DNA from 3 places in the Mycolicibacterium insubricum genome. Region 3 is predicted to be linked to each of the others. Evidence: predicted binding sites of a transcription regulator. Region 3 holds the regulator's gene; each other region holds the start of a gene.
What was found. The regulator LexA, encoded in region 3, represses DNA repair genes until DNA is damaged. The targets are predictions, from matches to a motif close to CGAACANNTGTTCG.
Positions count from the first base shown of each region.

Region 1: a site for LexA is predicted at 7,014-7,027, ahead of G6N16_RS07480 (error-prone DNA polymerase). Genes of this name have one in related genera too.
Region 2: a site for LexA is predicted at 996-1,009, ahead of cofD (2-phospho-L-lactate transferase). Genes of this name have one in related genera too.

Region 1 is NZ_AP022618.1:1,551,785-1,562,140, forward strand. It holds gene G6N16_RS07450 (DNA polymerase Y family protein) at 1-352, shown strand, start outside; gene G6N16_RS07455 (nucleoside hydrolase) at 369-1,400, opposite strand; gene G6N16_RS07460 (acyl-CoA thioesterase) at 1,397-2,284, opposite strand; gene G6N16_RS07465 (universal stress protein) at 2,421-3,299, shown strand; gene ppsA (phosphoenolpyruvate synthase) at 3,310-5,562, shown strand; gene G6N16_RS07475 (WS/DGAT/MGAT family O-acyltransferase) at 5,559-6,920, opposite strand; gene G6N16_RS07480 (error-prone DNA polymerase) at 7,041-10,298, shown strand; gene G6N16_RS07485 (TIGR03667 family PPOX class F420-dependent oxidoreductase) at 10,300-10,356, opposite strand, start outside.
Region 2 is NZ_AP022618.1:1,631,109-1,641,464, reverse strand. It holds gene G6N16_RS07885 (metallopeptidase family protein) at 103-522, shown strand; gene G6N16_RS07880 (WhiB family transcriptional regulator) at 558-821, opposite strand; gene cofD (2-phospho-L-lactate transferase) at 1,226-2,218, shown strand; gene G6N16_RS07870 (coenzyme F420-0:L-glutamate ligase) at 2,215-3,576, shown strand; gene G6N16_RS07865 (NUDIX hydrolase) at 3,573-4,121, shown strand; gene manB (mannose-1-phosphate guanylyltransferase ManB) at 4,152-5,237, opposite strand; gene G6N16_RS07855 (glycosyltransferase family 2 protein) at 5,234-6,124, opposite strand; gene rfbD (dTDP-4-dehydrorhamnose reductase) at 6,142-6,987, opposite strand; gene G6N16_RS07845 (LCP family protein) at 7,057-8,520, shown strand; gene G6N16_RS07840 (TIGR03089 family protein) at 8,508-9,236, shown strand; gene G6N16_RS07835 (biotin--[acetyl-CoA-carboxylase] ligase) at 9,246-10,037, shown strand; gene G6N16_RS07830 (acyl-CoA dehydrogenase) at 10,045-10,356, opposite strand, start outside.
Region 3 is NZ_AP022618.1:2,312,951-2,323,306, forward strand. It holds gene G6N16_RS11075 (LGFP repeat-containing protein) at 1-1,031, shown strand, start outside; gene lexA (transcriptional repressor LexA) at 1,126-1,794, opposite strand; gene G6N16_RS11085 (MmpS family transport accessory protein) at 1,925-2,356, shown strand; gene G6N16_RS11090 (MMPL/RND family transporter) at 2,353-5,241, shown strand; gene G6N16_RS11095 (LysM peptidoglycan-binding domain-containing protein) at 5,522-6,040, shown strand; gene nrdR (transcriptional regulator NrdR) at 6,132-6,590, shown strand; gene G6N16_RS11105 (alpha/beta fold hydrolase) at 6,609-7,631, opposite strand; gene G6N16_RS11110 (proteasome assembly chaperone family protein) at 7,670-8,635, opposite strand; gene G6N16_RS11115 (trypsin-like serine peptidase) at 8,774-9,589, shown strand; gene G6N16_RS11120 (DUF4192 domain-containing protein) at 9,677-10,356, shown strand, end outside.

The sequences.
Region 1 (10,356 bases), 760 kb from region 3:
GCGCGACGACCCGGCCCAGCCGTGGCCGGGGCGGCTGCCCGAACCGGCGCCGGCGGTACTGCTCGACGATCCGGTGGACCTGCTCGCCGCGGACGGGGAACCGGTGCACGTCACCGGCCGGGGTCTGTTCAGCGCCACCCCGGCCCGGCTGGCCGGGCGCTACGCCGGCGCGCTGGACTGGTGGGCCGGGCCGTGGCTGGTCGACGAACGCTGGTGGGATCCGCAGGCCGGCTCACCCGGTCGCACCGCCCGGGCCCAGGTGCTGCTGGCCGGGGAACCGCAGGCCCCCGGTGCCGCGCTGCTGCTGTGCTACCGCCGCCGCCGCTGGTATCTGGAGGGCAGCTATGAGTGAAGTCGGGCCGCCCGAATCAACTCAGCCCTCGGGCAAAGGCGGCCACCCGCACCAGATAGCGGTCGAAGAACACCTGCGGAAGGCCCGGGCCGTCGACGGCGATGCGGGCGTTGGCCGGCCGGCCCCAGTGCCCGGTCCAGTCGGCCACGGTCATGCCGCGGGTCAGGGCGCCGCCGAGCTCGACGCCGATGGTCGCATCCCGGGTGATCACCAGCGACGGGTCGAGTGCGACCGCCGCCGCGAACGGGTCGTGCACATGCGCCAGGTACCCCTCGCCGACGGACTCGTGGAACTCGAAGTAGAACCGCAGCGCATCGGTGAGCACCCGCACCAGCGGATTGGCCGACGGGTCACCGGGCACACCGGCGGCGGCGGCCAGCTCGGCCAGATACGGCGGCCGCAGCGCCATGCGTTCGGTGATGTTGAGCCCGCAGACGATCGGCAGTTCGCCGCGGTGGCCGTCGGCCACCGCCGCGCCCCAGGCGGTGAACACCTCGGCGGCGGCCTCGGGGTCGACGGCGATGTTCCACTCGGCGACCGGCGTGGTGTTGCCGCGGTACTCGAACGACCCGCCCATGATCACCAGCCGGCGCAGCAGCCGCGGCAGTTCCGGCTCGGCGCGCAGGGCCAGCGCCAGATTCGTCAGCGGGCCGGTGGCCAGCCCGATCAGCTCGCCGGGATGATCGCGGGCGGCCCGGATCCAGGCGGTGGCGGCGTCGTAGTCGGTCGGTGAGCTGCTCGCCGGTGCGAGTTCGGCATAGCCGAGCCCGGCGGGGCCGTGGGTGTCCTCGGCGGTGCGCAGCGGAATGCTCAGCGGCACAGCAGAACCCGTCGACACCGGAATATCCGGTGCCCCGCACAGCGCCAACAGGGCCAGGTTGTTCTCGCACACCTGCGCCACGCCGACGTTGCCCGCGGTCGATGCGACGCCGACGAGTTCGGCCTCCGGGCTGGCCAGCAGGTAGACCAGCGCCATCGCGTCGTCGACACCGGTGTCGACGTCGGCGAACACCGGCAGGCGCGGCCGGCTCCCCACTGACCCACTCATCGGCGGCCCAGGAACCCTTCCTGGGTGACCGTGCACACCAGTGCGCCGGAGCGGTTGTAGACCTCGCCGCAGCCCAGGCCGGTGCCGCCGGAGGCCGACGGACTGCGATGGTCGAACAGCAGCCAGTCGGAGAAGTCGACCGGCCGGTGAAACCACACCGCGTGATCCAGCGAGGCCATCACCTCCAGGTCGGCCCAGTTGCGGCCCACCGCCAGCTGCACCGGATCCAGCACCGACCAGTCGGTGAGATAGATCAGCAGGCCGGTGGCCAGCAGCGGATCGGTCAGCAGCTGGACCGGCGGTGCGGTGGCCGCGCGCAGCCACATCCGGCACTGCGCGGGCGCATCGGCCGGCACCGGCCCCGCCCGCCGGATGGCGCTGCGCAGCGGCGGCGGATCCACGTAGCGCATGTCCCAGGTGTTCAGCCAGGCCAGCTCGGCGGCCTCGGCGACGCTGAAATCGTCGGGCTCCAACTGCTCGACGACGCGCGGCAGCGATTCCGGCGCCGGCACCCGGGGGATCCCGGCGGCGAACTCCGGCCCGTCGACCGGGGCGATGAACGACGCGAGTGCCTCCATCAGGAACACCCCGTCCTGGGTCACCGTCACCCGTCGGGTGGACAGCGTGCGGCCCTCGCGCAGCACGGTCACCTCATAGCGCAGCGGGATCCGCGGATTCCCGGGCCGCAGGAACGCCACGTGCAGACTGTGCAACCGCCGGTCGCCGACGGTGTCGGCGGCCGCCAGTGCGGACTGGGCGGCCACCTGACCGCCGTACACCCGGGTCCGTGCCGCGCCGTCGTCGGGCTGCGGGCCCAGGTACACGTTCGGGCCGTCGGGCAGCGGGCGTAGCACCGCCAGAATGTCGTTCAGCGAAACCGCCATACCCCTAATCCAGCCATGCCGGGTGTTCCGGCGCACAACCGGGTACCGGGTGTCGTTGGTCCCCAATGTCGTTACCACCTTCCCCCGTATCCCCGCGCGGTTGCGGCTAGTCTCGCGGAGGGAAGGGAGCATGCACATGTCCACAGCCGAATCAACCGGTGCCGTCCTCGTCGGGGTCGACGGCTCCGTCTCGTCGCGGGTGGCCGTCGACTGGGGTGCCCGCTACGCCAAGCTGCACAACCAGCCGCTGCGCCTGGTCAACATCATCAGTTCGCCGGTGATGATGGCCTGGCCCGAGGCCCCGCTGCCCGACGGCTACCTGCAGTGGCAGGAGGAGCAGAGCCGGGATCTCCTGGACGCCGCCGTGGCCACCGCCGCGGAGGCCGTCACCGGAGTCGAGGTCACCACCGAAATCCTCAGCGGCCCAACGGTGGCCACCATGATCGAACTCACCCGCGAGGCCGGGATCGTGGTGGTCGGCTGCCGCGGGCGCGGCGCTCTGGCCCGCGGCCTGCTCGGCTCGGTGAGCTCCACGCTGGTGCGCCACGCGCACTGCCCGGTCGCGGTGGTGCACGACGAGGACCCGCTGATGGCCGATCCGGCCAAGGCGCCGGTGCTGGTCGGGATCGACGGTTCCCGCGCCTCGGAGGCCGCCACCGCGATCGCCTTCGACGAGGCGTCGCGGCGCGGCGTCGATCTGGTGGCCGTGCACGCGATGAGCGACGCCGATGTGCTGTCGATGCCGGGGCAGCAGTTCTCCGAGTTCGAGCAGCGCGGCCAGGAGGTGCTCGCCGAGCGGCTGGCCGGCTATTCCGAGCGCTACCCCGACGTCGCGGTCCGGCGGATCGTGGTGTGGGACAAGCCCGCCAACACGCTGATCGAACAGTCCGACAACGCCCAGCTGGTGGTGGTCGGCAGCCACGGCCGCGGCGGATTCACCGGGATGCTGCTGGGCTCGGTGAGCGCGTCGGTGGTCCAGGCGGTACGGATGCCGGTGATCGTCGCGAGGGCCTGACACCGTGACCATCATCAAGGGTTTCGACGAGTTGCGGCTGACCGACGCGGAGGAAGCCGGCGGCAAGGGTGCCAACCTCGGCGAGATGGCGGGCGCCGGGCTTCCGGTGCCGCCCGGTTTCGTCCTGCTGCGCGACGCCTACCTGGAGTCGATGCGGGCGGCCGGGGTGGACCGGGAGCTGGTGAAACTGCACCGCGAGGCGATTGCCGCCTCCGGCGACGAGACTCGGCTCGGTGAGTTGTCCAACCGGTGTCGCGACCTGGTGGCCCGGGCCGGTATGACCGAGGCGGTGCGCACCGAACTGCTGGAGCACTACCGCCGGCTCGGTGCCGACGTCGTGGTGGCCGTGCGGTCCTCGGCGACCGGAGAGGACGGCAAGGACGCCTCGTTCGCCGGGATGAACGAGACGCTGACCAACATCGCCGGTGACGAGGACCTGCTCGACGCGGTGCGGCGCTGTTGGATGTCGCTGTTCGGTCCGCGGGTGATCGCCTACCGCGCCAGCCGGGGTTTCACCGCCGAACCGGCGATGGCGGTGGTGGTGCAGACCATGATCGCCTCGCAGCGTTCCGGTGTCGCCTTCACCGCCGACCCGTCGACCGGGGCCCGCGACCACGTCGTGGTGGAAGCCGCCCTCGGCCAGGGCGAGGTGGTGGTGTCCGGGCTGGTACAGCCGGACACCTATGTGCTGGACAAGAACGGGTGCAAGATCCTCGACGTGCGGGTCGGGCACCAGGATTTCCGGATCGTTCGCGGGCCGGACGGCCACGATCGCACCGAGGACCTCGATCCGGCGCTGGCCGACGCCCGGGTGCTCGACGACGACGAGCTGTACCGGGTGGCGAAGCTGGTGGTCGCCGTCGAAGCGCACTACGGCTGCCCGCAGGACACCGAGTGGGCCATCGTCGACGGCGTCATCTGGCTGGTGCAGGCCCGCCCGATCACCACGCTGGGCAGCGCCGCGCCGGCGGCCGGGACGGTGCTGGCCCGCGGCCTGTCGGCGGCGCCGGGGGTGGCCGGCGGCCGGGTCCGGGTGCTGCGTTCCCCGGATCAGGGTGTCGCGCTGGTGACCGGCGAGGTGCTGGTGGCGCCGATGACCAACCCGGACTGGCTGCCGACGCTGCGCCGCGCCGCGGCGATCATCACCGACACCGGCGGCATGACCTGTCACGCCGCGATCGTCGCCAGGGAACTCGGGGTGCCGTGCATCGTCGGGGCGCGCACCGCCACCACCGACCTGGCCGACGGCACCGAGGTGACCGTCGACGGCACCCACGGGCAGGTGCGGGCGGGGGCGCCGGCCGCCGCGCCCGCCGCGGTCACCGTCACCGAACGCAGCGGGCCCGTCGTCGCCGCGGAGGTCACCGCGACGAAGATCTACGTCAACCTGGCCATGCCGGACAGTGCGGAAACCGTTGCCGCGCAAGATGTCGACGGCGTCGGTCTGCTGCGCGCGGAGTTCATCCTGACTGAGGCGCTGGCCGGCCGGCATCCTCGTGCCATGATGGCCGCCGGCGAGAGCGACGCGCTGGTCGATGCGCTGGCCGGGGCCGTCGGGCGGATCGCCGCCGCGTTCGGCAATCGGCCGGTGATCTACCGGGCCACCGACTTCCGCAGCAACGAGTTCGCGAACCTGGTCGGTGGCGCGGAATACGAACCCGTCGAACACAATCCGATGATCGGCTATCGGGGCTGCTACCGCTACGTCAAGGAACCCGAGCTATTCGCGCTGGAATGTCGGGCGCTGGCCCGGATCCGGGAGACCAGCCCCAATCTGGGCCTGATGATCCCCTTTGTGCGGACGAAATGGGAACTGGAGGAATGCCTTTCGCTGGTCGATGCCAGCGAGCTGGGACGCCAGCGCGGACTGCACCGCTGGGTGATGGCCGAGGTGCCCTCGGTGGTGCACTGGCTGCCGCAATACATCGGGCTGGGCATCGACGGGGTGTCGATCGGCAGCAACGACCTGACCCAGCTGATGCTCGGGGTGGACCGCGACTCCGACGTATGCGCCGAACTGTTCGACACCGCCGACGAGGCGGTGCTGGACGCGATCGGCCAGATCATCGCGGCCGCCCGCCGCGGCGGGATCACCTCGTCGCTGTGCGGCCAGGCACCGTCGAACGACCCGGCCTTCGCCGAGCACCTGGTGCGGATGGGCATCACCTCGGTGTCGGTGAACCCGGACGCCGCCGCGGCCGCGCGCCGGGTGGTGGCCGCCGCCGAGCGCCGGATCCTGCTGGAGGCCGCCCGCGGGAACTAGACCTGGCGGGCCAGGTCGGCGACGGCCGACTCGATGCCCTCGGCGAGCAGGTCGAGGTCGGGGTTGCTGTCATAGTCGGCGAGGATGCCGAAGGTCAGGTCGTCGGCGTAGGACAGCATGGCGACGCCGATGCGCAGTCGTACCGCCAGCGGCGGGATGGGCAGCATGGCGACCACCGTCCGGCCCAGCATCCGCACCTGCTCGCGCGGGCCGGGCACGTTGGTGGCCAGGCCGGCGATGTTGCGCTGCGGCAGCCGGCTGACCGCCCGCACCGTCCACGCGGTCAGCGGGAACGGCAGGAACCGGTTGGCGACGTCGACGACGTTGGCCCCGGCCTGGCGCTGGCCGCTGGACTTGGCGCGGCGCATCCGGCGCCGCAGCGTCTTGAGCTGTTCCAGGGGGGTCTGCAGGTCGACGGGCAGCAGCGGCAGCATCAGCGACACCCGGTTGTCCGGGGTGTCCAGAGCGGCGGTGTCGCGCACCGAGACCGGGATGAGGGTGCGCAGCGAGTCGGGCCGGGGTGATTCGCCCCGGTTCAGCATGACCTGGCGGTAGCCGTGCGTGACGGCGGCCAGCGCGACGTCGTTGAAGGTGGCGTCGAAGGCGTGGGCGATCGCGCGGATGTCGGCGATCGGCACCCGGACGGCCCGGTAGCGGCGCAGGGAGCCGACGGGTCCGTTGAGGGAGGACTCCGGTGCCGGGCGCACCATGTCGCCGACGATGGTGACCGAACCGCGCACCGTCTGGATCGCCAGGTCGGCGGCGCCGGCCGACAGCTCCCAGGCGGCCTTGCCCCAGTCCAGCGGGTTGAGACTGATCCGGGACAGCAGGCTGGGGTGCTCGGTCTCGTGCGCCTCGTGCAGGTGGGTGGCGAACGATCCGGTGGTGCCGTCGTCGTCGTTGAGCGCCGCCATCATCGCCGTCGCCGACACCCCGTCGGCGACGGCGTGATGCAGCTTGACGATCAGCGCCCACCGGTCGTCGGCCAGCCCCTCGACCAGCCAGCACTCCCAGAGCGGATAGTTGCGGTCCAGCCGTCGTTCGATGATCTCGGAGACCAGGTCGAACAGCTCGGCGTCGCCGCCGGGGGCGGGCAGCGCCACCCGGCGCAGGTGGTGGCCCAGGTCCAGTTCGTCGACGTCGGCCCAGTGCGGCGGTTCCAGGTCCAGCGGGTGGGTGCGCACCACCTGCCGCAGCCGCGGCGCCGCGGCCAGCCGCCCGCCGAGGACGGTGGTGAACTCCTCGAAGTCCGGTGCCGGGCCCTCCAGGATCGTGACGCTACCGATCGCCAGGCTGACCCGCGGATCGGAATCCTCGACCTGCAGGAAACCGGCGTCAAGGACCGATAGTCGTTCCATGGGCTCCACTATGCCCGCTGGGCTGGGTGTTTCGTCAGTGCCGGAAGATGCCGGGGGCCGGGACCTCGGGCACCGGCCGCCACCGATGATAATCGAACAATAGTTCGATATGCTGGGTGCATGGGTTGGCACAGCGGGCCGCCGAGCTGGGCCGAGATGGAACGGGTGCTCGACGGCCGCCCGCGGCGCGCGGGCCTGCCGCTGACCTCGGCGGCCCGGCCGGAGCCCCGGGCGCCGCGGTGCGGGCCGGCCGAGGTTGCCTACGCGGAGCTGCACGCACACTCGGCCTACAGCTTCCTCGACGGCGCCAGCACCCCGGAGGAACTGGCCGCCGAGGCCGCCCGGCTGGGGCTGCGGGCGCTGGCGCTGACCGACCACGACGGGCTCTACGGCGTGGTGCGGCTGGCCGAGGCCGCCCGGGAACTGGAGCTGGCGACGGTGTTCGGCGCCGAACTGTCGCTGGACCCCGGGCCCGGGCAGCGCACCGAGGTCCCGGACCCGCCCGGGCCGCACCTGCTGGTGCTGGCCCGCGGACCCGAGGGCTACCGGCGGCTGTCCCGGCAACTGGCCGCCGCGCACCTGGTCGGCGGCCGGAAGGGCAAGCCGCGCTACGACTTCGACGCACTGACCGAGGCCGCCGGTGGGCACTGGCACATCCTCACCGGCTGCCGCAAGGGACACGTGCGCACCGCGCTGAGCGACGGCGGGCCGGCTGCTGCCGCGGCGGCCCTGGCCGACCTGGTGGACCGGTTCGGTGCCGACCGCGTCAGCGTGGAACTGACCCACCACGGCGGGCCGCTGGACGACGAGCGCAACGCCGCGCTGGCCGAACTGGCACCGCGGTTCGGGGTGGGCCTGATCGCCACCACTGCGGCGCACTTCGCCACACCGGAGCGCGGCCGGCTGGCCGCGGCGATGGGTGCGATCCGGGCGCGGGAGTCGGTGTCTTCGGCCGCCGGCTGGCTGGCCCCGCTCGGTGGGGCGCACCTGCGGTCCGGTGCGGAGATGGCGGCGATCTTCGCGCACCGGCCCGAGGTGGTCACCGCCGCAGCCGAACTGGGGGAGCAGTGCGCATTCGGGCTGGCGCTGATCGCGCCCCGGCTGCCGCCGTTCGACGTGCCCGCCGGGCACACCGAGGACAGTTGGCTGCGTGAACTCGTGCACCGCGGCGCCGGCCGACGCTACGGGACGCCGGACTCGGCGCCGCGGGCCTATGCCCAGCTGGAGCGGGAACTGGGCATCATCGCGGCGCTGGGTTTCCCCGGCTACTTCCTGGTGGTGCACGACATCGTGGCATTCTGCCGGGACAACGACATCCTGTGCCAGGGTCGCGGATCGGCGGCCAACTCGGCGGTCTGCTATGCCCTCGGGGTCACCGCGGTGGACCCGATCGTCAACGAGCTGCTGTTCGAACGGTTCCTGTCCCCGGCCCGCGACGGCCCGCCCGATATCGACATCGACATCGAATCCGACCGCCGCGAGGAGGTCATCCAGTACGTCTACACCCGCTACGGGCGAGAGCACGCCGCGCAGGTCGCCAACGTCATCACCTACCGCCGCCGCAGCGCGGTGCGGGACATGGCCCGCGCGCTGGGCTTCTCCCAAGGGCAGCAGGACGCCTGGAGCAGGCAGATAAGCAGGTGGGGTGGGGCCAGGGATGCGCCCGAGGTGGAAGGCATCCCGGAGCAGGTGCTGGAGCTGGCCGGCCAGATCAAGGATCTGCCGCGGCATCTCGGTATCCACTCCGGCGGCATGGTGATCTGTGACCGGCCGATCGCCGATGTCTGCCCGGTGGAGTGGGCCCGGATGGAAAACCGCAGTGTGCTGCAGTGGGACAAGGACGACTGTGCGGCAATAGGTTTGGTGAAGTTCGACCTGCTGGGCCTGGGCATGCTCTCGGCGCTGCACTACGCCAAGGACCTGATCGCCGAGCATCAGGGCATCGCCGTCGACTTCGCCACGCTCGACCTGTCCGAGCCGGCGGTCTACGAAATGCTGCAGCGCGCCGATTCGGTCGGGGTGTTCCAGGTGGAGTCCCGTGCCCAGATGGCCACCCTGCCGAGGCTGAAACCGCGGAACTTCTACGACCTGGTGGTCGAGGTGGCGCTGATCCGGCCCGGCCCGATCCAAGGCGGTTCGGTGCACCCCTACATCCGGCGCCGCAACGAACTGGAACCGATCCACTACGACCACCCGTCGATGGAGCCCGCTCTGCGGAAAACCCTGGGAGTTCCCCTTTTCCAGGAACAGCTGATGCAGCTGGCAGTGGACTGTGCCGGATTCACCCCGGCCGAGGCCGACCAGCTGCGCCGGGCGATGGGCTCCAAACGCTCCACCGAGCGGATGCGCCGGTTGCGCGGCCGGTTCTACCAGGGCATGGAACGACTGCACGGCATCACCGGGGAACTGGCCGAGCGGATCTATGAAAAACTGGAGGCGTTCGCCAACTTCGGCTTCCCGGAAAGCCATGCGCTGAGCTTCGCCTCGCTGGTGTTCTACTCGTCCTGGCTCAAGCTGCACCACCCGGCCGCGTTCTGCGCGGCGCTGCTGCGGGCCCAGCCGATGGGCTTCTACTCGCCGCAGTCGCTGGTCGCCGACGCCCGCCGGCACGGCGTGCTCGTGCACGGACCGTGCGTCAACGCCAGTTCCGTGCACGCCGACCTGGAGAACGCCGGCACCGAGATCCGGCTCGGGCTGGGTGCGGTCCGCCACATCGGCGAGGACCTGGCCACCCGGATCCTCGAGGAGCGAAATACCAACGGGCGCTACCATTCTCTGCTGGACCTGACCGGTCGGGTGCAGCTGTCCGTGCCGCAGACCGAGGCGCTGGCCACCGGTGGGGCGCTGGGCTGCTTCGGCACCGACCGTCGTCAGGCGCTGTGGGCCGCCGGCGCGGCCGCCGCCGAGCGGCCGGACCGGCTGCCCGGGATCGGCACCGCCGCCGCCGCGCCGAGCCTGCCCGGCATGAGCCGGCTGGAACTGGCCGCCGCCGACGTGTGGGCCACCGGCGTCTCCCCGGACAGCTTTCCCACCGAGTTCCTGCGCGAGGCGCTCGACGAGCGCGGGGTGCTGGCCGCGGCGCGTCTGCTGGGCGTGCCCGACGGCACCCGGGTGCTGGTGGCCGGCGCGGTCACCCACCGGCAGCGCCCGGCCACCGCCGGCGGGGTCACCTTCGTCAACCTGGAGGACGAGACCGGCATGGTCAACGTGCTGTGCTCACCCGGGGTGTGGGCCCGCTACCGGCGGCTGGCGCAGACCGCGCCGGCGCTGACCGTGCGGGGCATCGTGCAGAACGCCAGCGGGGCGGTCACCGTCATCGCCGACGCGATGGCCCGCCTCGAGCTGTCGGTGGGTTCGCGCTCGCGGGATTTCCGCTGAGTCACGCGACCGGCGTGGTCCACACCTTGTCCACGGCGATCCGGATCCGGGTGTTGAA
Region 2 (10,356 bases), 680 kb from region 3:
GCTGCACCGCAGCCGCGCCGATGTATAACCGTTACGATTTCCGCCGTGAAGACTCCCCGCGGTCCGCGCGACGCCCGGGCCGCCGCGCGGCACGGACGGGAGCTGCGGGGTCCGCTGCTGCCGCCGACGGTGCCGGGCTGGCGCAGCCGCGCGGAGCGGTTCGACATGGCGGTGCTGGAGGCTTACGAACCGATCGAGCGCCGCTGGCACACCCGGTTGACCGGGCTGGATGTCGCCGTCGACGAGATTCCGCGGATATCGGCGCGGGATCCGGAGAATGTGAATTTTCCACCCGAGGTCATCGCCGACGGCCCGATCGCCCTGGCCCGGCTGATCCCGGCCGGTGTCGACGTGCGGGGGCAGGCCACTCGCGCCCGGATCGTGCTGTTCCGCAAACCAATCGAACGCCGCGCCAAGGACACCATGGAACTGGGTGATCTACTGCATGAGATCCTGGTCGCCCAGGTTGCCACCCACCTGGGAGTCGAACCCTCCGTTATCGACCCCACGATGGACGACTGAGCGACGACCGGCGTCGCGTTGCGTCGACTGTTCCGCTAGATGATGCCGCGCTTGAGCCGGCGGCGTTCCCGCTCGGAGAGTCCACCCCAGATGCCGAATCGCTCGTCGTTGGCGAGCGCATATTCCAGGCAGGAGTCCTTGACTTCGCAGCCCAGGCAGATTCGCTTGGCCTCTCGCGTCGAGCCGCCCTTCTCCGGGAAGAAGGCCTCGGGGTCGGTCTGCGCGCACAGGGCGCGTTCCTGCCACTGGTTGTCGAACTCTTCGGGGCCGGCGTCGATCGCATCGGGGACAAGGCTCAGGTGCGGCCGGGGCGGAAGGCCCGGCAGTCCAAGCGGAGTCGGTGCGATGTCGACGCGGTTGGTCCGTGCAATTGCGCCGAGAAACTGCTCAATGGACATCTACCCGCCTCCTCACCATTGTCGTCTTAGTCGTGAATACGATGCCGCCCGCTATATTGCTGTGGCCATACCGTTCGAACAAGTGATCGAATCTCGGTCTGCGACACCGGAACCGGTCCACCCACCGGGAAATGACACTGGTGTGATTAGACACGGGTTAGCTGGCTAGGTCAAGCGGTTCGGGCAGGACACATAGCATTTCGTTACGACATTTCGGCGCGTCGAGACCTCGGCGTGTCGCCGTCGTGACCGTATTGCGACGCCGGTCAGTGCCGAAACACGGCGACGCCCTAGGGTATTTGGACGTGAAGGTCACCGTTTTGGTCGGCGGCGTCGGCGGCGCCCGGTTCCTGCTGGGCGTGCAGAGGTTGCTGGGCCTCGGACAGTTCGCGCCCGGCGCGGCGCCGTCCGGCGATCACGAGTTGACCGCCGTGGTCAACATCGGCGACGACGCCTGGATGCACGGCGTGCGGATCTGCCCGGATCTGGACACCTGCATGTACACCCTCGGCGGTGGCATCGACTCCGAGCGGGGTTGGGGACACCGCAACGAGACCTGGCACGCCAAGGAGGAGCTCGCCGCCTACGGCGTGCAACCGGACTGGTTCGGACTCGGCGACCGGGACCTGGCCACCCATCTGGTGCGCAGCCAGATGCTGCGCGCCGGCTATCCGCTGTCGGCGGTCACCAAGGCGCTGTGCGACCGGTGGAATCCCGGCGCGGAGCTGCTGCCGGCCAGCGACGACCGCAGCGAGACCCACGTGGTGATCACCGACCCGCAGACCGGCGACCGGCGCGCCATCCATTTCCAGGAGTGGTGGGTGCGCTACCGGGCCCAGGTGCCCACCCACAGCTTCGCCTTCGTCGGCGCCGAAGCGGCGAAGGCGGGACCCGGGGTGGCCGATGCCATCGCCGGCGCCGACGTCGTCTTCATCGCGCCGTCTAATCCCGTCGTCAGTATCGGGGCGATCCTCGCCGTCCCCGGCCTCCGGGCGGCGTTGCGGTCCACACCGGCCCCGGTGATCGGCTACTCCCCCATCATCGGCGGGAAACCGTTGCGCGGCATGGCCGATGAATGCCTGAGCGTGATCGGGGTGGAGTCCACCAGCGACGCCGTCGGCAACCACTACGGCGCCCGGTCCGGCACCGGGATCCTCGACGGCTGGCTGATCGCACCGGGCGATACCGCCCAGATTCCGGGCGCGACGGTGCGCGAGATCCCGTTGCTCATGCACGATCCCGAGGCCACCGCCGCGATGGTCGCCGCCGGACTCGAACTCGCCGGTCGCGCACCGTGAGCGAGCCGGGAACCGAGCACGGCGCGGCGGCGCAGATCCGCCTGCTGCCGGTGCCCGGCCTGCCCGAGTTCCGCCCCGGCGACGATCTGGGCGCGGCGATCGCCGCCGCGGCACCGTGGCTGCAGGACGGCGACATCGTGGTCGTCACCAGCAAGGTGGTGTCCAAGTGCGAGGGCCGCATCGTCGCCGCGCCCGTCGATCCCGAGGAGCGGGATGAACTGCGGCGCAAGCTGATCGAACAGGAGGCGGTGCGCGTCCTGGCGCGCAAGGGTCGCACGCTGATCACCGAGAACTCCTTCGGCCTGATCCAGGCCGCCGCCGGGGTGGACGGCTCGAATGTCAGCCGCGGCGAACTGGCCCTGCTGCCGACGAATCCCGATGCCAGTGCGGCCGAGCTGCGGACCCGGCTGCGAGAGGCGCTCGGCGTCGACGTCGCCGTCATCATTACCGACACCATGGGCCGGGCCTGGCGCACCGGCCAGACCGACGCCGCCATCGGCGCCGCCGGGCTGACCGTGCTGCACCACTACGCCGGAGCGGTCGACGAGCACGGCAACGACCTGGTGGTCACCGAGGTCGCCGTCGCCGACGAACTCGCCGCGGCCGCCGATCTGGTCAAGGGCAAGCTGACCGGCGTGCCGGTTGCGGTGGTGCGCGGTCTGCGGCTGCCCGACGACGGGTCCACCGGCGCCGACCTGCTGCGCGCCGGCACCGACGACCTGTTCTGGCTGGGAGCCGCCGAGGCGATCGACCTCGGCCGCCGCCAGGCCCAGCTGCTGCGCCGCTCGGTGCGCCGGTTCGCCGACCGGCCGGTGGATCCCGCGCTCATCGAGGAGTCGGTGGCCGAGGCGCTCACCGCGCCGGCTCCGCACCACACCCGGCCGGTGCGGTTCGTCTGGCTGCGCGACGCGCAGCGCCGAATCGCCCTGCTGGACCGGATGAAAGACGCCTGGCGCGACGACCTGACGGGCGACGGGCTGGCGGCCGACGCCGTCTCAGGACGCCTGGCCAAGGGCCAGATCCTCTACGACGCACCCGAAGTCGTCATCCCCGTGATGGTGCCCGACGGCGCGCACAGCTACCCCGACGCGCAGCGGACCGCGGCCGAACACACCATGTTCACCGTCGCGGTGGGCGCCGCCGTGCAGGGACTGCTGGTGAGCCTGGCGGTGCGCGGGGTGGGCAGCTGCTGGATCGGCTCCACCATCTTCGCCGCCGACCTGGTTCGCCAGGTGCTGGACCTGCCGCAGGATTGGGAACCTTTGGGCGCCATAGCAATCGGACACCACCCGGACGACGCGGACCCGCCCGGGCCGCGGAATCCCGTCGTCACCGAAGGCCTGCTGGTGACGCGATGAGCCTGCGCGATTCGGTGATCTCGGTGCTGGCCGAATGGGACGCACCCGACCACCACCAGGACACACTGCGCCAGGCGGTGCTCGGATTCGTGCTGGCCCGCGAGGATGCCTGCCGGCGGGCCTGCGAACCGGGGCACATCACCGCCTCGGTGGCCGTGCTCGATCCCGCGGGGGCCGCCACGCTGCTGACCCTGCACCCGCGGATCGGACGCTGGGTGCAGCTCGGCGGGCACTGCGAACCCGAGGACACCGATATCGTCGCCGCCGCGCTGCGCGAGGGCGTCGAGGAGTCCGGTATCGCAGGGCTGCGCATCGAACCGGAGCTCGCGGCCATCCACGTGCACGCGCTGACCTGTTCGCTGGGCGTGCCGACGCGGCATCTGGACCTGCAGTTCGTCGCGTACGCGCCGGCCGGGGCCGGGGCCGAGATAGCGATCAGCGACGAATCGCTGGACCTGCGGTGGTGGCCCGTCGACGCGCTGCCGTCGGGCACCGATCAAGCGTTGGCCGCCCTGGTGGACCGGGCGGTCAGCAGGGTCCGCTGATCACCGGTGGGGCAAAAGGGGCGGGTGGGGCTACACGTCCGAGGAGTAGCGGATGCCGCAGTCGGGCAGGGTGACCCCCGGCCAGACCCGCGCGCCGCGCAGCAGCTCGCAGCGCGCACCGATATCGGCGCCGTCACCGATGACGCCGTCGCGGATCAGCGCGCGGGGGCCGATGCGGGCGCCGTAGCCGATGATGGACCGCTCCACCACCGCACCGGCGTCGATCTTGGCGCCGTCGAAGATGACCGCACCGTCCAGCCGCACACCGGGGCCGATCTCGGCGCCCCGGCCGACGACGGTGCCGCCGTAGAGCAGCGCACCCGGGGCGACCGAGGCCCCGTCGTGTACCAGGGATTCCCCGCGGGCACCACCGAGCGCGGGCGACGGGGCGATGCCGCGGACCAGATCCGAGGAACCGCGCACGAAGTCCTCCGGGGTGCCCATATCGCGCCAGTAGCTGGTGTCGACGTAGCCGTACACCGAGACGCCCTCGGTCAGTAGCCGCGGAAACACCTCGCGCTCCACCGACACTTCGCGGCCGCGCGGAATGGAGTCGATGACCGAGCGGCTGAACACGTAGCAGCCGGCGTTGATCTGGTCGGTCGGCGGATCCTGGGTCTTCTCCAGGAACGCGGTCACCCGGCCGTCGGCGTCGGTGGGCACGCAGCCGAACGCCCGCGGATCGGCGACCCGCACCAGGTGCAGGGTGACGTCGGCGCCGCGGTCGTGGTGCGAGGTCAGCAGCTCACCCAGGTCGGCGCCGGACAGCACATCACCGTTGAACACCGCGACGGTGTCGTGGCGCAGCTTCGGTGCCACGTTGGCGATGCCGCCGCCGGTGCCCAGCGGTTCGGGTTCGAAGACGTAGTCGATCTGCAGGCCCAGCTTCGAGCCGTCGCCGAACTCCTCCTCGAACACCTCGGACTTGAACGAGGTGCCCAGGACCACATGCTCGATACCGGCGGCGGCGATCCGCGACAGCAGATGCGTGAGGAACGGCAGCCCGGCCGTCGGGAGCATCGGCTTGGGCGCCGACAGGGTCAGCGGCCGCAGACGGGTGCCCTTGCCGCCGACCAGTACGACGGCGTCGACGTTCTTCGGGTCGAATTCGGTCACCGCGATCCCCTCCGCATTTCCCGCTTCTGCTCGCGCCGGGACTTCGCCACGACCAGACCCGATCGCACCGCCAATGCACCGCGCATGGCCCAACGTAACGGTGCTCGCGCCGCTCCGGTGTGCCGATCCGACAGATACGTCCACGTGCTCCGATGGTGCGCGGCGAGGTTGCGGGCCGGGTCCCGGCCGGTGGAGTGTCCCTTGGCGTGCAGGATCTCCGCCGACGGCGCGTACACGTTCTGCCAGCCGGCGCGGCCCAGCCGGTCACCGAGATCGACGTCCTCCATGTACATGAAGTAGCGCTCGTCGAAGCCGCCGATCTCGGCGAACGCGGTGCGGCGCACCAGCAGACACGACCCGGACAGCCAGCCCACCGCGCGTTCGCTGGGTTCCTGGTGGTCCTGGCGGTAGGACGCCGTCCACGGGTTGGTCTTCCAGAACGGCCCGACCACGGCGTGCATGCCGCCGCGAATCACCGACGGCAACTGCCGCGCCGACGGGTAGACCGACCCGTCGGGGTCGCGGATCAGCGGTCCGACGGCACCGGCGCGCGGCCAGCGCCGGGCGACCTCCAACAGGGCATCGATACTGCCCGGGCTCCACACCACATCCGGGTTGGCGATCACGATGAACTCCGAGGCCGACCCGCCGAACTCCGCGACGCCGCGGTTGACGGCGGTGCCGTAGCCGAGGTTGCCGCCGGTGGACAGCAGCCGGGTGTTGGGGTAGCGCTCCACGGCGCGTTCCGGGGCACCGTCGGTGGACCCATTGTCGGCGATGACCACGGAGGTGGGCAGGTCGGTGGCGACCGTCAACGACGACAGGAACCGCTCCAGGTGTTCACCGGGTGAGTACGTCACCGTCACCACGGGCAGTTCATCGGCCACCGCTAGAGGGTAATCGGTCACCGCAGCGCAGCCGCCAACCCGGCGCGCCAATCCCGCAGCGGCGGTAGGCCGGCAGCGGTCGATTCGCGCGCGCCCAGCGCCGAATACGACGGGCGGGGCGCCGGTCGCCGGTAGTCGGCGCCGGGCACCGGCTCGACGAGATCGGGGTCGGCTCCGCATGCGGTGTACACCGCCCGGGCCTGCTCCCAGCGGCTGACCGCACCGGCGTTGGCGGCGTGCACGATCGGGGCGGAGACGCCGGCGTCGACGATGTGCAACAGCGCGTCCACCAGGTCCGCCACGTAGGTCGGCGACCCGATCTGGTCGTCGACGACCTGCACTTTCGCGCCGGCTTCGGCGCGGGCCCGCATCACCGAGACGAAGTCCGTGCCGCCGCGGTGACCGGTGTACACCCACGCGGTGCGCACCACGGTCACCGTCGGCAGCGCCGCCTGCACGGCGGTCTCCCCGGCCAGCTTGCCGGCGCCGTACACCTGCATCGGCGCGGTGGCGTCGGTGGGCTCATGGGGCGCGGGGGGCCGCGGCCCCCCGCCGAACACGTAGTCGGTGGAGATGTGGATCAGCCGGGCACCGGCCAGCGCGCAGGCACCGGCCAGATGCCCGGGCCCGGCGGCGTTCACCGCGAAGGCGGTGTCCGGGTCGGTCTCGGCGGCGTCGACGTTGGTGTAGGCCGCGCAGTTGACCAGCACGTCCCCGTCGCGCAGCCGCCCGGACGCGGCGCCGGGGTCGGTGATGTCCCACTGCGCGGAGGTGAAACCGGTCACGTCGCGGGCCGGGCCGGCGGCGGCCAGCAGCGCCCGTCCGACCTGACCGGCGGCACCGGTGACCAGAATCCGTGACATGGCGTCGAGTCTGGCACGCCGGTGCCCGCCTACCCGGGATCCGGGTTCCCCACCAGTAACCTGTGCAGAGTGCCGAACCGGATTCTCCATGCCTTCGTGGCGCTGCTGGCCGTCAGCATCGTCGCCGGTACCGGCATCGCCTGGAGCAATATCCGCTCGTTCGAGAGCGGGATCAAGCATTTCAACGCGGCGGTGCTCGGCGGTGGCGGTGACGACGGTGCCATCGACATCCTGATGGTCGGGATGGACAGCCGCACCGATGCGCACGGCAACCCGCTGTCCGAGGACGAACTGGCGATGCTGCGCGCCGGTGACGACGTGTCCACCAACACCGACACCATCATCTTGGTCCGCATTCCGAACAACGGGCAGTCGGCGACGGCGATCTCCATCCCGCGCGACACCTACGTGGCCGCGCCCGGCCTGGGCAAGATGAAGATCAACGGCGTGTTCGGCACCGTGAAGCTGGACACCGCAAAGCAACTCATCGAGGTTCAGCACATGGACCCCGAGGAGGGCGAACGACGGGCCGTGCAGGCCGGCCGCGAGGCGCTGATCAAGACCGTCGCCGACCTGACCGGGGTGACCGTCGACCACTATGCAGAGATCGGCCTGCTCGGGTTCGCGATGATCACCGACGCGCTCGGCGGCGTCGACGTCTGCCTGAAAAACGCGGTGTACGAAGAGTTTTCCGGCGCGGATTTCCCGGCCGGCTGGCAGACGCTGAACGGACCGGAGGCGCTGAGTTTTGTCCGGCAGCGCCACGACCTGCCGCGCGGCGACCTCGACCGGGTGGTCCGCCAGCAGGTGGTGATGGCGTCGCTGGCGCACAAGGTGATCTCCGGGAAGACGCTGACCAGCCCGACGACGCTGGGCAAGCTGCAGGACGCCGTGCAGAAGTCGGTGGTGATTTCCGAGGGCTGGGACATCATGAGCTTCATCACCCAGCTGCAGAACCTGGCGGGCGGCAACGTCGTGTTCGCCACCATCCCGGTGCTCGACGAGTCCGGCTGGAGCGACGACGGCGAGCACAGCGTGGTCCGGGTCGACCCGAGTGCGGTCAAGGACTGGGTGACCGGCCTGCTGCACAACCAGGCCGACGGCAAGGCCGAGCAGGTGGCCTACTCGCCGGAGCAGACCACCGTCGAGGTGTACAACGACACCGACATCAACGGGCTGGCCGGCGCGGTGTCGACGGTGTTGAGCGGCAAGGGTTTCACCGAGGGGCCGGTCGGCAACCATGAGGGCGGCCGCGCCGAGCATTCGCAGGTGCTGGCCCAGGCCACCGACGATCTCGGCGCCGAGGCCGTCGCCAAGGAACTCGGCGGGCTGCCGGTGGCCGCGGACTCGAAGGTCCCCGCCGGCCGGGTGCAGGTGGTGCTGGCCAATGACTACACCGGCCCGGGATCCGGGCTGGACGGCTCCTACACGTCGTTCAACACCGGGGCGGCGCCGTCGACCACCGAGGACCCCGCGCCACCCCCGGCACCGGTGTTCACCGCGGGCAATGACGATCCCAAATGCGTGAACTGACACTCGCCGGCGCGCTGCTGGATCCGTTGCTCGCCGCCGATCCGGTCGGGCCGCGAATCACCTTCTACGACAACGCCACCGGTGAGCGGATCGAGTTGTCGGCGGTGACGCTGGCGAACTGGGCGGCCAAGACCGCCAACCTGCTGCGCGACGAGTACGGCGCCGGTCCGGGTTCGACGGTGGCGGTGCTGCTGCCGGCGCACTGGCAGACCGCGGCGGTGCTGCTGGGCGCCTGGTGGATCGGCGCAACGGTCGACGTGTCCGGGCAGTCGCCGGCCGAGGTGGCGCTGTGCGACGCCGACCGACTGGAGGAGGCCGACGATCTGGTCGCCGACGCGATGGGCGAGGTGGCGGTGCTGTCGCTGGACCCGTTCGGTAAGCCGGTGCCGGATCTGCCGGTCGGGGTGAACGACTACGCCACCACCGTCCGGGTGCACGGTGACCAGATCGTGCCCGAACCCGATCCCGGTCCGGCGCTGCTCGGGCTGACGGCGGCCGAGGCGCTCGCCGCGGCGCACCGGGTGGCCGACGAGCGGGGCCTGCGGCCCGGCGAACGGGTGCTCTCGACGGCGTCCTGGGACACCGCGGACGCGGTGATTGCCGACCTGCTTGCGGTGTGGGCCGTCGGCGGTTCACTGGTGCAGGTCGCGAATCCGGATCCGGCGCAACTGCGCCGGATCACCGAAACGGAAAAGGTCACCCGGGTCCTCCCATAGGCTGGGCGTATGACCGAGCGTCCGACCCCTCCGCTGCGCCCCGAACTGCTGGCCGACGTCCGACCCGCCTTCTGGCACCGGATCGACGTCGTCGATGAAACCGGCTCCACCAACGCAGATCTGGCCGCCCGCGCGGCGGCCGGTGAGGACATCGCGCGGACGGTCCTGGCCGCCGAACACCAGACCGCCGGGCGCGGCCGGCACGGGCGCAGCTGGGCGACGCCCAAGGGGTCGCAGCTGGCCATGTCGGTCGGGGTGCCCACCGACTCGGTGTCCGCCGATCAGTGGGGCTGGTTGCCGCTGTTGACCGGGGTCGCCGTCGCCGAGGCGGTACGCGAGCTGACCGGAGTGGCGGCCCGGCTGAAATGGCCCAACGACGTCATGGTCGGCGAGCAGAAACTGGCCGGGATCCTGGCGGAGGTGGCCGGCCCGGTGATCGTCGTCGGGATCGGGCTCAACGTCGCGCTCACCGCCGACGAGGCACCGGTGCCCACCGCCACGTCGCTGGCCATGCTCGGTTACCCCGACATCGACCGCAACCTGCTGGCCGCCGACATTCTGGGCCGGCTGGCCGAGGGCATCGAGGCCTGGCGCGTCGGTGCCGGCGAGGCGGTGTCGGCCGACTACCGACGGCTCAGCGTCACCCTCGGCCGTCAGGTGCGCGTGCAGCTGCCCGGGGATCGGGAAATCACCGGTATGGCAATCGATATCGACGCCACCGGCGGGTTGGTCATCGACGACGGCACGTCCCGACAGACGGTGGCCGCAGGCGACATCGTGCACCTGCGGCCACCGTCCTAGACCGTGTCTAGCGCAGCAGTGCGCGGCTCATGACGACGCGCTGGATCTGGTTGGTGCCTTCGTAGATCTGGGTGATCTTGGCGTCGCGCATCATCCGTTCGACGGGGAAGTCGACGGTGTAGCCGGCCCCACCGAAGAGCTGCACGGCGTCGACGGTGACCTCCATGGCCACGTCGGAGGCAAAGCATTTCGACGCGGCGGAGATGAATCCCAGATTGGTTTCGCCACGCTCGGCGCGGGCGGCGGCGTGGTAGACCATCAGCCGGGCGGCTTCGAGCTTCATCGCCATGTCGGCGAGCATGAACTGCACACCCTGAAA
Region 3 (10,356 bases):
GCGTCACCCCGGATGCGCTCGCGGGCCAGCTGGAAGGGGTCGAGGTCGCCAACACGGCGCTGCCGACCACCCCCGCGCCGCCGAGCGTCGCCGCCAAGAAGGGCACCGGGGCCGGTTGGTCCTGGCTGTGGTGGCTGCTGCCGGCGGCCGCGCTGGTGCTGATCCTGCTGCTGGTCTGGCAGGCCGCCCGTCGTCGCAAGAAGGCGCCGGCGGTGGTTGCCGGTGACGACGCGGACGCCGAGTACCTGCGCCAGGGCTACGGTCGCGGTCAGGACTACGACCGCCAGGGTGACTACGACCGCCCCGATGCCTACGACTACGACGAGCCGGAGTACCACGAGGCCGGCTATCGCACGGACGACCAGGACGGTCACTACGACGAACCCGGATACGACTCGCACTCCGGCTGGCGTGAGGACGACCTGGGCGCACCGGCACCGAGTTGGGAGGACGAGAACTCCGGTACCACCGAGGTGGTCATCCACGACGAACTGTTCACCCACCAGGGCTCCCACGCCCGGCGGGGGGAGGACGTCGACGACCAGGACGCCGTCGACACCGCGCCGACGCGCTACGGATTCAGCGAGGACATCGTCGTCGACGAGACGCCCTCGGGACGGCACGCGGTAGCCGAGTCGGCATCTTCGTCGCTGCTCCCGCCGCTGCCGGACTGGGGCGACAAGTACGGCCAGTTCGAGGACTACTCGTCGGGCTACCGTGAGCCCGCGCCCGGCGCCGACTACTCGTCCGGTCCCGCGGCCTACGCCGCCGAACCGGCGGCGCCGGAACGGGTTGCCGAACCCGTCGAGGAAGCGCCCGAGCCCGCTGCGCATGGCGATTCGGCCTATCCGGCGATCCATCTTCCGCTGGACGACCCGAACCAGGCACCTCCGGGGTTCCCGATAAAGGCGTGCATGCGCTCGGGCAACTACCACTTGCCCGGCGGCGCGTACTACGAGGAGACCGTCGCCGACATCTGGTTCGCCGACGAGGAGCACGCACAGGCCAACGGTTTCCACCGGGCCGACTGACGCAGTCGGCCCGGCTGGGTTGGGGTGCCTAGATCCGGCGGATTACCGTCACCCCTTTTTCCGCGGGGCCAACGGCCCGGCTGGGTTGGGGTGCCTAGATCCGGCGGATTACCGTCACGACCTTGCCGAGGATGACGGCGTCGTTGCCCGGGATCGGGTCGAAAGCCGGGTTGTGCGGCATCAGCCACACCTGGCCGGCGGTGCGTTTGAAGGTCTTGACCGTCGCCTCGCCGTCGAGCATCGCGGCGACGATATCGCCGTTGTCGGCGACGTTCTGCTGACGCACCACGACCCAGTCGCCGTCGCAGATCGCCGCGTCGATCATCGATTCGCCGACCACCTTCAGCAGGAATAGGGTTCCCTCGCCGACGAGTTCCCGCGGCAGCGGGAAGACCTCCTCGACGGCCTCTTCGGCCAGGATCGGTCCGCCGGCCGCGATCCGGCCGAGCACCGGGACGTAGGTGGGAACGGGTAGCGCATCGGAACCGGCGACCTCGGTGGTCGCGGCGTTCGGGCCGGAGTCGGCCGACTCGATGGTGACCGCGCGCGGCCGGTTGGCATCGCGGTGCAGATAGCCCTTGCGTTCCAGGGCGCGCAGCTGATGGGCCACCGACGAGGTGGAGGTGAGCCCGACGGCGTCGCCGATCTCACGGATGCTCGGCGGGTAGCCCCGAGTGGCCACTGATTCGCGGATGACCGTCAGGATGGCGCCCTGCCGCTTGGTGAGGTCCGCGCCGGCCCCGGTTTCAGTGCTATCGACCATGTAGGCGAATATAGTCCGCCCTCGCACATTTATCAAACATCTGTTCGAGCGCGTGTCTCCGCCTTGGCTAATACCATACCCCGTATGGTATTTATGGAAGGATCGTCGAGCCGAGACTGAGGAGACCGCGATGTTGGCGCTGCTGAAAAGGAGCTGGGTGGCGATCGTCGTGCTGATCGCCGTCGCCCTCGGTGCGGCGGGCGTGATCCAGTTGCGCGCGAAGTTCGGTTCCGACGAGATTTTCGCCGCGTCCGACCATCGACCGGAGACGATCGTGCCGTTCAATCCCAAGCAGGTCACCTACGAGCTGTTCGGGCCGGCGACGGCCAGCGGCAAGGTGAGTTTCCTCAACGCCGAGGCCAAGCCGCAGGAGGCCGTCTTCACCGGCCTGCCGTGGACACACAGCTTCTCCACCACCATTCCCGCCGTCGTCGCCAATCTGGTCGCCCAGGGCGACAGCGACACCCTCGGCTGCCGGATCACCGTCAACGGCGCCGTCAAGGACGAGCAGCAGGCCTCGGGCTCCTCGGCGCAGGCGTTCTGCCTGGTGAAGGCAGCATGAGCAGCGCAGGCGGTAGTCCGCGCCCCGCGTTCCCGCGATTCGTCCGGGCCTTCGCCGTCCCGATCATCGTGATCTGGGTCGCGCTGACGGCCGCGGTCAACCTGCTGGTCCCGCCGATCGAGTCGGTCGCCCGCGACCACGCGGTGTCGATGTCGCCGGCCGACGCGCCGTCGGTCATCGCCGCCAAGCGCATCGGCGCCAAGTTCGAGGAGTCCGACTCCGACAGCATGGTGATGGTGGTCCTGGAGGGCGACGAGCCGCTCGGCGCCGCGGCACACCGCTACTACGACGGCCTGGTCACCGCACTGGAGGCGGACACCGACCACGTCCAGCACGTGCAGAACCTCTGGGGCGACCTGATCACCGCCGCCGGCAACCAGAGCAGCGACGGCCACGCCGCGTACGTGCAGATCAACGTTGCCGGCAATCAGGGCAGCACCGAGGGGATCGCGTCGGTCGACGCGGTCCGGCACATCGTCGAACAGAACCCGCCGCCGGACGGCATCCGGGCCTATGTCACCGGGCCCGCGGCACTGATCGCGGACATGAACGAGGCCGCCGACAAATCCATGCTCATGATGATGGGCGTCACCGGCCTCGTCATCATCCTGATGCTGGCGGTGGTCTACCGCAGCGTGTCCACGGTGTTGCTCATCCTGGCCATGGTCGGTGTGTCGATGGGCACCGCGCGCGGGGTCGTCGCCCTGCTCGGCGACCACCACCTGCTGGGATTCTCCACGTTCGTCGTCGCCCTGCTGTCGTCGCTGGCCATCGCCTTGAGCACCGACTACGGGATCTTCCTGATCGGCCGGTACCAGGAGGCCAGGCAGAACGGCGAGGACCCGGAAACCGCGTACTACACCATGTTCACCGGCACCTATCACGTCGTGCTGGGCTCCGGGCTCACCATCGCCGGCGCGACGTTCTGTCTGCACTTCGCCCGGCTGGACTACTTCAAGACCCTCGGCATCCCGTCGGCGCTGGGTCTGCTGGTGGTGATCGCGGCCGCGCTGACCGCTTCACCGGCCATCGTCGCGGTGGCCACCAGATTCGGCCTGCTGGAACCGAAACGGGCGATCAAGACCCGCGGCTGGCGGCGGATCGGCACCGCAGCGGTCCGTTGGCCGCTGCCGGTGACCGTGGCCAGCATCCTGATCGCACTCGTCGGCCTGATCATCCTGCCGACCATGAAGATCAGCTTCAACGACCGCTACTACATCCCACAGGATCTGCCGTCCAACGTCGGATACACCGCGGCGGAACGGCATTTCAGCGCCGCCACCATGAATCCCGACATCCTGATGGTGGAAACCGACCACGACATGCGCAACCCGGCCGACATGATCGTGCTGGACCGGATCGCCAAGGCCGTCTTCCGCACCCCGGGGGTGGCCCGCGTCCAGGGCATCACCCGGCCGCTCGGCGGCCCGATCGAGCACAGCTCGATCCCGTTTCAGATCAGCATGCAGTCGCTGCCGATCACCGAGAACCTGCAGTTCATGCGCGACCGGATGACCGACATGAAGAAGATGGCCGACGATCTCGGCGCGGTGGTCGCCCCGATGGAACGCATGCAGGCACTGATGACGAAGATGAACGCCACCACGTCGAACATGACCGACGACATGGCCGCCATGACGGTCAACCTGGCCGACATGCGGGACAACATCGCCGATTTCGACGACACCGTCCGGCCCATCCGCAACTACTTCTACTTCGAGCAGAACTGTCTGAACATCCCGGTGTGCGCGGCGATCCGGTCGGTCTTCGACGCACTCGACGGCGTCGACAAGTTCAGTGAGAACACCACCTCGATGCTGGGCAACATGTCGCAGTTCCGGGCCGTCTTCCCGCAACTCATCGCGCAGCTCCCGCCGATCATCGCGGTCGTGAAGTCCGTGCAGGGCACCCTGCTGACCCTGCACAGCAGCTTCAACGGCCTGGTCACCCAGATGGGCCGGATGACCGACACCGCCACCGCCATGGGCGAGGCCTTCGACCAGTCGAAGAACGACGACTACTTCTATCTGCCGCCCGAGGCGTTCGACAATCCCGACTTCCAGCGGGGCCTGGCGCTGTTCCTGTCCCCGGACGGCAAGGCGGCCCGGTTCATCATCGTCAACGCCAACGATCCGGCCACGCCGGCGGGCATCGCGGCGGTCAAGCCGGTCCTGGAATCGGCCCGGGCCGCCGTCAAGGGCACCCCACTGGCCGGCGCCGACTTCTCGCTGACCGGCACCGCGGCGGTGTACAACGACATCCAGACGGGGACCGCCTACGACATCATGATCGTCGGGCTGGCCGCGGCGACCCTGATCTTCGTGGTGATGCTGATCATCACCCGAGCGCTGGTGGCCTCCGCCGTCATCGTCGGCACGGTGCTGCTGTCCCTGGGCGCCGCGTTCGGCTTGTCGGTGCTGGTCTGGCAACACCTGCTGGGCCTCGAACTCAACTGGATCGCACCGGTGTTCGGCGTGATCATCCTGCTGGCCGTCGGCTCCGACTACAACCTGCTGTTGGTGTCGCGGTTCAAGGAGGAGATCGACGCCGGGCTCAACACCGGCATCATCCGGTCGATGGGCGGCACCGGCGGGGTGGTCACCGCCGCCGGCCTGGTGTTCGCCTTCACCATGACCTCAATGGTGGCCAGCGACCTGACCTCGATCGGTCAGGCCGGATCGACCATCGGCATGGGTCTGCTGTTCGACACGCTGCTGGTCCGGTCGTTCATGACGCCGTCGATCGCCGCGCTGCTCGGCCGCTGGTTCTGGTGGCCGCAGAGGGTCCGGCCCCGCCCGGCCAGCACCATGCTGCGGCCCTACGGCCCTCGCGCCCTGGTGCGGTCCCTGCTGCTCGGTGAGGGATCGGAGAAGACGCCCGGCTGACCCGAACTTGTCGGTGTTGGTTATCGCCAAGCTCGCCGCTCGACTTGTCGGTGTCGATTTACCGCCAAGCTCTTCGCGGCTCCGCGCGGGTAACCGTCACGCTCTTCGCGGCTCGTTCCTCGCCGCTCGACGTGCCGGGCCTCGCCGCTCGACTTGTCGGACCCTCGCGCTAGTGTTCGGACACAGTTCGATTACGCGTTCGATTTCTACTGGATATTCGAACGGGTGCTCGAATATAGTTCGAACACATAAGCGACATATCGACTTGAAGGGGACCGACATGACCGTACTGCACGACGACATCCGCACCGTCGACCTCGATGCGGTCGGCCCGACCGCGTCCCGTCCGGCTCACCTGGACTATCCCGCCCGGCGCGCCGCCCGCCCCATCCGGGTGGCCCCGCGTGCCGTCACCCGCCGGCCCCGCGGCGGTGCCCGGCCCGCCGGTGCCGCGCTGCGTCACTCCGGCACCGGGGTCCGGTTCTCCCGGGCCGCCCACCGGCGCCGCCCCATCACCGCGGGCACCACGGTCGGGCTGGCCGTGCTGGCCGCATTGATCACCGTGTGGCTCGGACTGGTCGGCCAGTTCGGCGGCCTGGCGACGGCGCCCGAGCAGACCGCCGTCGCGGAAACCCTGGCGGTGGTCCGGGTGCAGCCGGGGGAGACGCTGGCCGCGCTGGCCGCCCGGGTGTCCCCGCAGCTGTCCACCGATCAGGCCGTGGCGCGCATCCGGGACCTCAACATGCTGGAGTCGGCGCCCCTGCAGGCCGGGCAGACGCTCATCGCCCCGATCGGCTGAACCGGCGATGGGAACCGGTGTGTGCGTCGCGGGCTCTGTAGGCTTGCCAACGGTACCGCCGCTCCCGTCGCGGTGCCGGGAAGGATCGGTCGTGCACTGCCCGTTCTGCCGGCATCCCGATTCCCGCGTGGTCGATTCCCGGGAAGCCGATGAGGGACAGGCCATTCGGCGGCGACGCTCCTGCCCGGAATGCGGTCGGCGGTTCACCACCGTGGAGACTGCCGTCTTGGCCGTCGTCAAGCGCAGCGGCGTCACCGAGCCGTTCAGCCGGGAAAAGGTGATCCAGGGTGTGCGGCGGGCCTGCCAGGGCCGCGACGTCGACGACGACGAGCTGAACCTGCTCGCCCAGCGGGTCGAGGACGCGGTGCGCGCCGCGGGCTCCCCGGAGGTCCCCAGCAACGAGGTCGGCCTGGCCATCCTGGGCCCTCTGCGTGACCTCGACGAGGTCGCCTACCTGCGATTCGCGTCGGTCTACCGGTCGTTCGAGTCGGCCGAGGATTTCGCCCGCGAGATCGAGGACCTGCGCCGTCACCGCGCCGACGCGGGATAGCCGACACCCATAGCGGCCTCAGGTCGCGCTGCGCTCGTCCTCCTCGATCGCCTCCAATACCGCCGCTCGGGTCTGCGCGGACCCCGAGAGCGCCTCGTCATCGGTTCCGGCGCACAGCAGCGCCCGTAGTCGATCCTGGTCGTACACCGCGGGTTCGGTCTCCTCGACGAACCGCGTGACGACGTCGATGAAGCGCTCGGGATCGTCGGCGAACGGGTAGTGCCCGGCCCGGTCGAAGATCTCCAGTCGGGAGCCGGGCATGGCGGCATGTGCCATCCGGGCGTGGCTGACCGGGATGACGACGTCCTGTCGCCCCCAGATCAGTTGCACCGGAACAGATTCGGTCAGATAACAGCGGTCGAGCATGGTGACTACCTGGCCGCGCCAGTCCACCACGGCCCGCAACGTGCGGGTGAAGGCCGACGACGCCCGTGGCTCGGGAAGTTCGGTCAGAATGCGCAGCATGTGCGGTAGGTCCCGGCCGAGCCCGGTGGAGCCGACCAGTCCGCCGCCGAAGCGGCCCAGCGCCTGCAGCGTGGGCAGCACACCCGGCACCCGCAACAGCGCCAGCGCCTCGCTGCCGCCGGGCAGTGACGCGGCGCGCAGCGCAATGTTCACCTCGCGGGTCACCCCGCCGGTTCCGACCAGGATCAACCGCTCCACCAGTTGGGGAAACTGGTAGGCGAACTGCATGGCCACCCCGCCGCCGAGGGAATGCCCGATCACCGTGGCCCGGTCGATGCCCAACAGACTGAGCAGATCACGCATCCCGTTGGCGTAGGCCGGCACCGAATAGTCCGCTCGCGGCTTGTCCGAGCGACCGTGACCGAGCAGGTCCGGGGCGACGACGGTGAACCGCTCGGCCAGACGGGCGTGGACCGGGTACCAGGCCGTGGCGTTGTCGCCGATCCCGTGGATCAGCAGCAGCACCGGCCCGGATCCGGCGATCCGGAACGACCGGCGATAGCCGTGGATGGTACGGAACTCCACCCGTGGGTTGAAGGTGTCGGCGGGACAGGGGAACGGGTCGGAAATGGTCACGGCGGCCCACCTCGGATGTCGGCGCCGCCACCGCGGCGCTAGATCCTGCCCGGATCGCCCCCCAACGAATCACCGGACGGGCCGTCGGCCTGCTCGGCAAGGAAACGTTCGAACTCCGCGCCGAGTTCGTCGCCGCTGGGCAGATCCTCGTCCCGGGCCAACAGTGACCGGGACTCCTGGGCGGCGACGAATGCATCGTATTGGTTCTCCAGCGCCGCCACCACTTGAGCGACCTCCTCGCTGGCCGCCACCTGCTCGTCGATCTTCGCGGCGATCTCAGCGGCCCGCGCGGTCAGCTCACCGGTCGGCAACGCCAGCCCCGCCGCGGCGCAGACCTGTTCCAACAGGGTCACCGCAGCGGCCGGGTAGTCGTTCTGGGCCAGATAATGCGGCACGTGCGCGGTGAAACCGATTACCTCGTGCCCGTGCTGGCCCATCCGGAACTCCAGCAGACTCGACGCGCTGCCGGGCACCTGAACCTCGCCCAGCCACGGGGTGTGCGAGGAGATCGCCTCGCGGTTGTTCGAGTGGGCGGTCAGGGTGATCGGGCGGGTGTGCGGAACGGCCATCGGGATCGACCCCATACCGATGGTCTGGCGCACCCCGAGCCGCTCGGCCAGCAGCCGCACGGCGGTCACGAACCGCTCCCACTTCAGGTCCGGTTCCACCCCGGTGAGCAGCAGAAACGGCGTGCCCAGCGAATCGCGCAAGGCATACAGGCTCAGCTCGGGATCCTGGTAGTCGGTGAAATGGTCGGTCTTGAACGTCATGGTCGGGCGCCGAGACCGGTAATCGAGCAGCTCGTCGACGGCGAATGAGGCCACCAGCTCGGAGGGCAGGCCATCCTTGAGCTGCGCGGCGGCCAACCGAGCGGCGTGGCCGGCGTCGGTGAATCCCTCCAGCGCATGGATCAGCACCGGGCCGCGACCATCCGCGGAGGTCAGCTGCGGTCCCGGGAATTCCAGCTCGTACATGCCGGACGGCTCAGGTCGCGAGTCATCCATCTACGTGTCCCTTTCTGCTCAGGCGTCCAGTGTCTCTCATCTGCGCCGCTTTGTTTAACGCCGGGAGTTCCCGGATTCATACCGCGGCACACGTACCGGAATCTGACGATCGCCGGCACCTGCGGCAAGATTGAGGGCATGCGTGTGCCCGCGGTGCTGATGGTGGTGTTGATGGCCGCCGCCGGCTGCGCCGTCGGCGCGTCCGGGTCGCGCCCCGCCGAGCACCCGCTGAGCACCCCGCCGACGTCCACCGGCGAGGTGGTCGCGGTCGGCGCGGTGGAGCTGCCGGCGGCCGTGCCGGTGTCCCCGGACCCACGCATCGGAGCGGTGTTCGTCGGCGACACCCAGCTGCACAGCTGCACCGGATCGGTGTTGGACAGCCCCGGCGGCGACCTGGTGCTCACCGCCGCGCACTGCCTGGCCGACGGGGTGCCGGCGCAGTTCGTCCCGGCCTTCTCCGACGCCAGCGCGGACGCCCAGGTCTGGTCGATCGACGATGTCTATCTGGATCCGCGGTGGCCGGCAAGCCAGGATCAGCGTGCCGACTACGCGATCGTGCGGGTCAGCGACAGCGCCGGGGACCGGATCGAAAGCCGGGTCGGCGGTGGCTTGCACATCGGGACACCACCCGCCGCCAACACCGCGGTGCGGGTCATCGGCTACCCGATGGGCGTCGGTGGCGGGCCGGTGAGCTGCGCCGGACCCACCGGGGCCGCCCAGGACGGGTATCCGTCGCTGCCGTGCGACGGGATGGTCGGCGGCACCAGCGGCGCGCCCTGGCTGGCCGGGTCGACGGTCGTCGGCATCATCGGCGGCCTCGACGGTGGCGGGTGCCGCGAGGACGCGTCGTTCTCCCCGCCGTTCGACGGGGCCATGCACGCGGTGCTGGCCCGCGCCGAGGCCGGCGGGCCCGGCGACCAGGCGCCGGCGAGCTTCGGCAGCGACGACTGCTGATCCACACTCTCGCCGTCATCCCCAGCCGGGTGCCCGCGGCGGTGTCGGTGCACTCGCTACCCCGGCGATCCTTGGGACCGTCGGGGCATGAGAAAACAACGCAACCTCCCCGATTTCAACAAACCGGGCACCCTGATCGCCGGGCTGCCCGCCATCCTGGGCTTCGAACCGGAACAGTCCCTGGTGCTGGTCACCCTGGCCCACCACCAGCTCGGAGCGGTGCTGCGCGTCGACCTCGATGACGGCCTGCCGGAGCGTTTGGCGGATCTGGCGGGCGTGGTCGCCGCCGGTGGTGCGGACGCGGTGGTCGCGGTCGTGGTGGACGCCGACGCCGCGTTTCGCCCCGACGAGGTCTACCTGCCGGTGCTGGCGGACCTGGCCGACGCGCTGGCCGATCTCGGTGTGCAGGTGGTTACCGGGGTGATCGTGGACCGCGTCGCCGCCGGCGGCCGGTGGCGGTGCGCCGACGGGTGTGGGCGCCGCGGACGGGTCGACGACCCGCGACTGTCGCCGCTGGCCGTCGCCGCGGTGGTCGAGGGCCGCCGGCTCTACCCCCGACGCACCGACCTGGCGGCGACCGTCGAGATCGCCGACCCGGACCGGACGGCCGAGCTCGAGCCGTTGCTCGCGGCTGCCGCCGAAGCCGCCGGCGCGGAGCGGCGGACGGCGCCGCAGGTCTGTGCCCGTCGTGAGGTCGAGGCGGCGATCGAACTCGCGCAGCGGCTGCAGTCCGGACGGCCGCTCGACGACGAGCGCCTGGTGGCCGT